Variovorax terrae: one gene and its partner. The protein of the gene in region 1 interacts with the protein of each later gene in a pairwise test. Links are inferred from orthologs where the notes say so. Each region holds a gene or a part of one and is shown on either strand. Other genes may lie near its edges.

Region 1 (5,337 bases):
TGCAGGGCGATTTCCGCGAGCCCGACATGCTGCACCGGCTGCAGCAGGAGATGCAGGGCCGCTCGGCGGACGTGGTGGTGTCCGACATGGCGCCCAACCTCTCGGGCATCGAGTCGGCCGACGCGGCGCGCATCGCCCACCTGGTGGAGCTGGCCGTCGAATTCAGCCAGGCCCACCTGAAACCCGAGGGGGCGCTGGTGGTCAAGCTGTTCCATGGCAGCGGCTATGGCGAGCTGGTGAAGCTGTTCAAGCAGAGCTTCCGGCTGGTGAAGCCGGTCAAGCCCAAGGCCTCGCGCGACAAGTCGTCGGAGACCTTCCTCGTCGGCATCGGCTTGAAAAAGGCGTGAAACGGGCCTGAAAGCCCCGGGTTTCCGGGCCATCCAGGCGGCCAAGCCCTTGCTGCAGCTGTGGCTGAAACCGTGAAAAGGCGGTACTTCACGCCTTGAAACGCCTAAAATGGGGCGCAAGTATGCATCAGTCTGCCCTCTGCAGCCCCAACCGGAGTCTTGCTTGAATAATCAGTGGTTTTCGAAAATTGCCGTTTGGCTGGTGATCGCCCTGGTGCTGTTCACCGTGTTCAAACAGTTTGATGCGCGTGGCGTGGCCGGCGCCACCAGCATGGGGTACTCCGATTTCCTGGAAGAAGTGCGCGGCAAGCGCATCAAGAGCGCCATCATCCAGGAAGGCCAGGGCGGCACCGAGATCGTGGCCATGACCACCGACGACCGCAAGGTGCGCACCACCGCCACCTACCTCGACCGCGGCCTGGTCGGCGACCTGATCAACAACAACGTCAAGTTCGACGTCAAGCCGCGCGAAGAGGGCTCGCTGCTCATGACGCTGCTGGTGAGCTGGGGCCCGATGCTGCTGCTGATCGGCGTCTGGATCTACTTCATGCGGCAGATGCAGGGCGGCGGCAAGGGCGGGGCGTTCAGCTTCGGCAAGAGCAAGGCCCGCATGCTCGACGAGAACAACAACCAGGTCACGTTCGCCGACGTGGCCGGCTGCGACGAGGCCAAGGAAGAAGTCAAGGAAGTGGTCGACTTCCTCAAGGACCCGCAGAAATTCCAGAAGCTCGGCGGCCGCATCCCGCGCGGCCTGCTGCTGGTCGGCCCCCCGGGCACCGGCAAGACGCTGCTGGCCAAGTCGATCGCCGGCGAGGCCAAGGTGCCGTTCTTCAGCATCTCGGGCTCCGATTTCGTTGAAATGTTCGTCGGCGTGGGCGCGGCCCGCGTGCGCGACATGTTCGAGAACGCCAAGAAGAATGCGCCCTGCATCATCTTCATCGATGAAATCGACGCGGTCGGCCGCCAGCGCGGCGCGGGCCTGGGCGGGGGCAACGACGAGCGCGAACAGACCCTGAACCAGATGCTGGTCGAGATGGACGGCTTCGAGACCAACCTCGGCGTGATCGTGGTGGCGGCCACCAACCGGCCCGACATCCTGGACGCCGCCTTGTTGCGCCCGGGCCGCTTCGACCGCCAGGTCTACGTGACGCTGCCCGACATCCGCGGCCGCGAGCAGATCCTCAACGTGCACATGCGCAAGGTGCCGATCGGCCAGGACGTGAACCCGAGCATCATCGCCCGCGGCACGCCCGGCATGTCGGGCGCCGACCTCGCCAACCTGTGCAACGAAGCCGCGCTGATGGCTGCGCGCCGCAATGCGCGCGTGGTCGAGATGCAGGACTTCGAGAAGGCCAAGGACAAGATCTTCATGGGCCCCGAGCGCAAGAGCATGGTGATGCCCGAGGAAGAGCGCCGCAACACGGCCTACCACGAGTCCGGCCATGCGCTGATCGGCAAGCTGCTGCCCAAGTGCGACCCGGTGCACAAGGTCACCATCATCCCGCGCGGCCGCGCCCTGGGCGTGACCATGAGCCTGCCGGCGCAGGACCGCTACAGCTACGACCGCGAGTACATGCTGAACCAGATCAGCATGCTGTTCGGCGGCCGCATCGCCGAGGAAGTGTTCATGCACCAGATGACCACCGGCGCTTCCAACGACTTCGAGCGCGCCACCCAGATCGCGCGCGACATGGTGATGCGCTACGGCATGACCGAGGCGCTGGGCCCGATGGTCTACGCCGAGAACGAGGGCGAGGTGTTCCTGGGCCGCTCGGTCACCAAGACCACCAACATGAGCGAATCCACCATGCAGAAGGTGGATGCCGAGGTGCGCAAGATCATCGACGACCAGTACGCACTGGCGCGCAAGCTGATCGAGGACAACAGCGACAAGATGCACGCCATGGCCAAGGCGCTACTCGAGTGGGAAACCATCGACAGCGAACAGCTCGACGACATCATGGCCGGCCGCGAGCCGCGCCCGCCCAAGGACTGGACGCCTCGCACTCCCTCCTCGGGCGGTGGGGGCAGTGGCGGCGCCACGCCCGTCAAGCCGGATCCGGCGCCCACGGTGGCCTGACGGCCCGGGGTGAACTGATGAAAAATGGGGCCGCGAGGCCCCGTTTTTTGATATCGACCATGCTTTGGCAAACCTCCCGCTTCCAGATCGACCTGGCAACGCCCCGGGTGATGGGCATCGTCAACGTGACGCCGGACTCCTTCTCGGACGGCGGGCAGCATGCCGGCGTTTCCGCGGCGCTGCGGCATTGCGAACAACTGCTGGCGCAAGGCGCACACATCCTCGACATTGGCGGCGAATCGACGCGCCCGGGCAGCCCGGCCGTGCCGCTGGACGAGGAACTGGCCCGGGTGCTGCCGGTGGTGCGCGAAGCCGTGGCGCTGGGTGTGCCCCTGTCGATCGATACCTACAAGCCGCAGGTGATGCAGGCCGCGCTCGACCTGGGGGCTGACATCGTCAACGACATCTGGGCCCTGCGGCGCGATGGCGCGGCCGAGGTGGTGGCGCGCCACCCGGCCTGCGGCGTGTGCCTGATGCACATGCACCGCGACCCGCAGACCATGCAGGTGGCCCCGATGGAGGGCGACGTGGTGCCGCAGGTGCTGTCGTTCCTGGCGCAGCAAACCTCGGCCCTGCTGGCGCGGGGCGTCGCGGCCTCCCGCATCGTGTGGGATGCCGGCACGGGCTTCGGCAAGACGGTGGCGCAGAATTTTGCGCTGCTGGCACGCCAGCGCGAACTGCTGGGCGCGGGGTATCCGCTGCTGGCGGGCTGGTCGCGCAAGTCCTCCCTGGGCGCGGTGACCGGGCTGGACGTGGGGCAGCGCCTGGTGCCCAGCGTGGCGGCGGCCGTGCTCGCGGTGGAGCGCGGCGCCCGGGTCGTGCGCGTGCACGACGTGGCCGCAACCGTGGCGGGGCTCAAGGTCTGGTCGGCCATGAATTCGGAAAACTGAACCACAAGGACGAGGGAACATGACAAGAAAATACTTTGGGACCGACGGCATCCGCGGCACGGTGGGCCAGGCCCCGATCACGCCGGACTTCGTGCTGCGTCTGGCGCATGCCGTGGGCCGCGTGCTCAAGCGCACCGAGGCGCGCCCGACCGTGCTGATCGGCAAGGACACCCGCATCTCCGGCTACATGCTGGAGAGTGCGCTGGAGTCGGGCTTCAACTCCGCCGGCGTCGATGTGATCCTGCTCGGGCCGCTGCCCACGCCCGGCGTGGCCTACCTCACGCGCGCGCTGCGCGCCAGCCTCGGCGTGGTGATCAGCGCCAGCCACAACGCCTTTCCCGACAACGGCATCAAGTTCTTCAGCGCCCAGGGCACCAAGCTGCCCGATGCCTGGGAGCAGGCGGTGGAAGCCGCGCTGGACGAGCCGCCGGTGTGGGCCGACTCGGCCACCCTGGGCAAGGCGCGCCGGCTCGATGACGCGGCGGGCCGCTACATCGAGTTCTGCAAGAGCACCTTTGCCAACGATCTCACGCTCAAGGGCGTGAAGATCGTGGTCGACGCGGCCCATGGCGCGGCCTACCACATCGCGCCCAAGGTGTTCCACGAACTCGGCGCCGAGGTGGTGGCGATCGGCTGCGCGCCGGACGGGCTCAACATCAACCACGAGGTGGGCGCGACCCACCCGCAGGCCCTGATCGAGGCCGTGCGGGCGAACCACGCGGACTACGGCATCGCGCTCGATGGCGATGCCGACCGCCTGCAGCTGGTGGATGCCGAGGGCCGCCTCTACAACGGCGACGAGGTGCTGTACCTGATGGTGGCCGAGCGCCTGGCGCGCGGCGAGCCGGTGCCCGGCGCCGTGGGCACCCTGATGACCAACATGGCCGTGGAAGTGGCGTTCAAGACCAGGGGAGTGCAGTTCGTGCGCGCCAAGGTGGGCGACCGCTATGTGCTCGAAGAGCTGGACAAGCGCGGCTGGCTGCTCGGCGGCGAGGGCTCGGGCCACCTGCTGGCGCTGGACAAGCACACCACGGGCGACGGCCTCATCAGCGCCCTGCAGGTGCTGCAGGCCTGCGTGCGCAGCGGCCGCACGCTCGCCCAGCTGCTGGCCGATGTGACGCTGTTCCCGCAGACCCTGATCAATGTGCGCCTGCAGCCGGGGCAGGACTGGAAGGCCAGCGCCCGGCTGGCTTCGGAAACCCAGGCTGTCGAAACCGCGCTTGGCAACGCCGGCCGCGTGCTCATCCGCGCCAGCGGCACCGAGCCGCTGGTGCGCGTGATGGTCGAGGCGCGTGACGCGCAGCAGGCCCAGGCCAGCGCACAGCGGCTGGCCGAGGCGCTGCGTGCCGGCTGAGGGGAGCGGCCGTGGCCGCTGGCGGCGAGTTCGCCGTGCGGCCCGCGCTGCCTGTGCTGCCCACGGGTTCCCGATGCGAATGAAGGATTTGACATGAGTGCCTGGCTTTCCATTGCGGCGCCGTACCTGCCCGAGATCATCAAGCTCGCCCAGCCGCTGTTCACGCGCGCCAAATCGCCCGACAAGTCGCCCGAGGTGATGGCCCAGCAGATCGCGGAGCTGCAGGCCGCGGCCACCCAGAACGCCGAGGCGATCAAGCTGCTGGCCACCCAGATGCAGGGCACCATCGACGGCCTGCAGGCCGCCGCCACGACGCTGGAAAAGAAGCTGCAGCGCGCCTACCTGCTGGCCGTGGTGGCCGCCACCGTGGCGGTGCTGGGCTTCGGCGTGGCGGCCTACGCGCTGGGGCGCTGAGCCGGCTCGGCGCCCGGCAGTGGGCCGAGCCAGCGCGACAGCCCCAGGCCCGCAACCGCGCCCAGGCCCTGCGCCAGCACGAAGCCCGGGGCGCTGGCCGGCGCGATGCCCGCGAAGCTGTCGCTCAGCATGCGGCCCAGCACGGCCGCCGGGTTGGCGAAGCTGGTGCTGGCGGTGAACCAGTAGGCCGCGCCGATGTAACAGGCCACCAGCGCGCCGGCCCGCTTCGCCGAAGCGCGCAGCACCACCAGG
Region 2 (2,966 bases), 570 kb from region 1 along the record:
CCGGCGTGCGCGGCGGCCCGGGTGAAAAGCAGATCGAACTGGACCGCCGCATGATCGGCGAGGCCATCAAGCGCACCAAGGAGCGGCTGGTCAAGGTCAAGCGCCAGCGCAGCACCCAGCGCCGCCAGCGCGAGCGGCGCGACACCTTCACGATCTCGCTGGTGGGCTACACCAATGCCGGCAAGTCCACGCTGTTCAACGCGCTGGTCAAGGCCCGCGCCTATGCGGCCGACCAGCTGTTCGCCACGCTGGACACCACCACGCGCCAGCTCTACCTGGGCAACGGGCAGGACGGCGGTCGCTCGGTCTCGCTGTCCGATACCGTGGGCTTCATCCGCGACCTGCCGCACGGCCTGATCGACGCCTTCCAGGCCACGCTGCAGGAGGCGGCCGACGCCGACCTGCTGCTGCATGTGGTGGATGGCGCGAATCCCGGCCACCCGGAGCAGATGGCCGAAGTCCAGCGCGTGCTCGCGGAGATCGGCGCCGCCGACATCCCGCAGGTGCTGGTGTTCAACAAGCTCGACGCGATTGACGCGGCGCAGCGGCCGCCCTCGCTGATCGACCAGTTCGAGGTCGACGGCGTGCAGGCGCCCCGGCTGTTCGTCAGCGCGCGCAGCGGCGAGGGGCTGGCCGCGCTGCGCCAGCAGCTGGCGCAGATGGCGGCCAGCGCGATGCCCTCAATGCCCCTTCGCCACGATACCGAATTCCACGAAGCCGCGGCCTGATTGGGCACAATCGGGCCACGACCAAAAGAAGAGACTGTGCGCATGAATCCAAATCCATTCTTGTTTCGATGGGCTGCGCTGCCAGGCCGCATCAGGGGGATGTTCAACCTCAACGATCCGCGCTGGGGCCGGGGCGAGGACGGCAAGTCCTCCGAAGGCTCCCGCCCGGAGGGCGAGCCGCCGGTGCCGCCCCCGCAGAACGGCAACGGCCGCGGCCAGGGGCCGAACCAGGGCCCGCCGGACCTGGACGAGCTGTGGCGCGATTTCAACCGCAAGCTAGGCGGCCTGTTCGGCGGCGGCAAGAATGGCGGTCGCGGCAATAACAAGGGCGGCTTCGGCGGTGGCAATGGCGGGGGCTTCCAGCCCGACATGCGCAGCGCCGGCATCGGGGTCGGGCTGGTCGCCGCCGTGGTGGCGCTGATCTGGCTGGGCACCGGCTTCTTCATCGTGCAGGAAGGCCAGCAGGCCGTGATCACGCAGTTCGGCAAGTACAAGACCACGGTGGGTGCGGGCTTCAACTGGCGCCTGCCGTACCCGATCCAGCGCCATGAGCTGGTGTTCGTGACACAGATCCGCTCGGTCGACGTGGGGCGCGACTCCGTCATCAAGAGCACGGGCCTGCGCGAGTCGGCCATGCTGACGGAAGACGAGAACATCGTCGAGATCAAGTTCGCCGTGCAATACCGCCTGAACGACGCGCGTGCCTACCTGTTCGAGAGCAAGAACCCCAGCGAGGCCGTGGTGCAGGCGGCCGAGACGGCGGTGCGCGAGGTGGTGGGCAAGATGAAGATGGATTCGGTGCTGACCGACGAGCGCGACCAGATCGGCCCGCGCGTGCGCAAGCTGATGCAGACCATCCTGGACCGCTACAACGTGGGCATCGAGGTCGTGGGCATCAACCTGCAGCAGGGCGGCGTGCGTCCGCCCGAGCAGGTGCAGGCGGCCTTCGACGACGTGCTCAAGGCCGGCCAGGAGCGCGAGCGCGCCAAGAACGAGGCCCAGGCCTATGCCAACGACGTGATCCCGCGCGCGGCCGGCTCGGCCTCGCGCCTCAAGGAAGAGTCCGAGGCCTACAAGGCGCGCATCGTGGCGCAGGCGCAGGGCGATGCGCAGCGCTTCCGCTCCGTGCTGGCCGAATACCAGAAGGCGCCGCAGGTCACGCGCGACCGCATGTACCTCGACACCATGCAGCAGATCTACGGCAACGTCACCAAGGTGCTGGTGGACTCCAAGCAGGGCTCCAACCTGCTGTACCTGCCGCTGGACAAGATCCTGCAGCAGACCGGAACGCCGCCGGCGCCCGGCGCCGAGGCGCAGAACGGCCCGGCCGGCAGCGTCTCCACGGTGCCGACGCTGCCCTCGGCATCCTCGAGCCTGTCCAGCGATGCGCGCTCGCGCGACGGTGCGCGTTCGCGCGAACGCGAAACACGCTAGCCAGGGGCGCATGCTGATGCCATCCTTCGCTCATATTGATCTACAGCCCTCCGGAGGGGGCGCAGGCCGGCCAGACGGCGGCCCGGCGGGAGTCCAGAAATGAACAGAATAGGTTTTATCGTTTCGTCGCTGCTGGTGGTGCTGGCGCTGCTGAGTTCCACGCTGTTCGTGGTCGACCAGCGCCAGTTCGGCGTGGTGTACGCGCTCGGCCAGATCAAGGAAGTGATCACCGAGCCGGGGCTCAACGTCAAGCTGCCGCCGCCGTTCCAGAACGTCTCGTACATCGACAAGCGCCTGCTCACGCTCGACAGCACCGACACCGAGCCCATGCTGACGGCCGAGAAGCAGCGCGTGGTGATCGACTGGTACGTGCGCTGGCGCATCACCGATCCCTCGGAGTACATCCGCAACGTGGGCCTGGACGAGAACGCCGGCGCCAACCAGCTCAACCGCGTGGTGCGCAACGCCTTCCAGGAAGAGATCAACAAGCGCACCGTGAAGGACCTGCTGTCGCTCAAGCGCGAGGCCCTGATGGCCGACGTCAAGCGCGAGGTGCTCGAAGTGGTCAAGGGCGCCAAGCCCTGGGGCGTGGACGTGGTGGACGTGCGCATCACGCGCGCCGACTACGTCGAGGCCATCACCGAATCGGTCTACCGCCGCATGGAGGCCGAGCGCAAGCGCGTGGCCAATGAACTGCGCTCCACCGGCGCCGCCGAGGGCGAGAAGATCCGCGCCGACGCCGACCGCCAGCGCGAGGTGATCATCGCCAACGCCTACCGCGATGCCCAGAAGATCAAGGGCGAG

Evidence for each region. The genes of interacting proteins can lie anywhere in the genome.
Region 2: the proteins of ftsH (region 1) and hflK interact in binary tests that used the Escherichia coli proteins (3 or more experiments, as listed by UniProt). The link is inferred for Variovorax terrae from one-to-one orthologs.

The regions. Positions count from the first base shown.
Region 1 is NZ_JALGBI010000001.1:1,561,607-1,566,943, forward strand. What follows is about bases 1-2,968. They hold ftsH (ATP-dependent zinc metalloprotease FtsH), read left to right. Parts: upstream 1-510; coding sequence 511-2,427; downstream 2,428-2,968. Other genes in these bases: MMF98_RS07385 (RlmE family RNA methyltransferase), read left to right, coding at 1-347; folP (dihydropteroate synthase), read left to right, coding at 2,487-2,968. Outside these bases: more of folP, read left to right, coding at 2,969-3,317; glmM (phosphoglucosamine mutase), read left to right, coding at 3,337-4,671; MMF98_RS07405 (hypothetical protein), read left to right, coding at 4,765-5,085; MMF98_RS07410 (aquaporin), read right to left, coding at 5,067-5,337. UniProt on the Escherichia coli protein: Acts as a processive, ATP-dependent zinc metallopeptidase for both cytoplasmic and membrane proteins. Plays a role in the quality control of integral membrane proteins.
Region 2 is NZ_JALGBI010000001.1:2,133,336-2,136,301, reverse strand. It holds hflK (FtsH protease activity modulator HflK), read left to right. Parts: upstream 1-770; coding sequence 771-2,162; downstream 2,163-2,966. Other genes in the region: hflC (protease modulator HflC), read left to right, coding at 2,262-2,966; hflX (GTPase HflX), read left to right, coding at 1-728.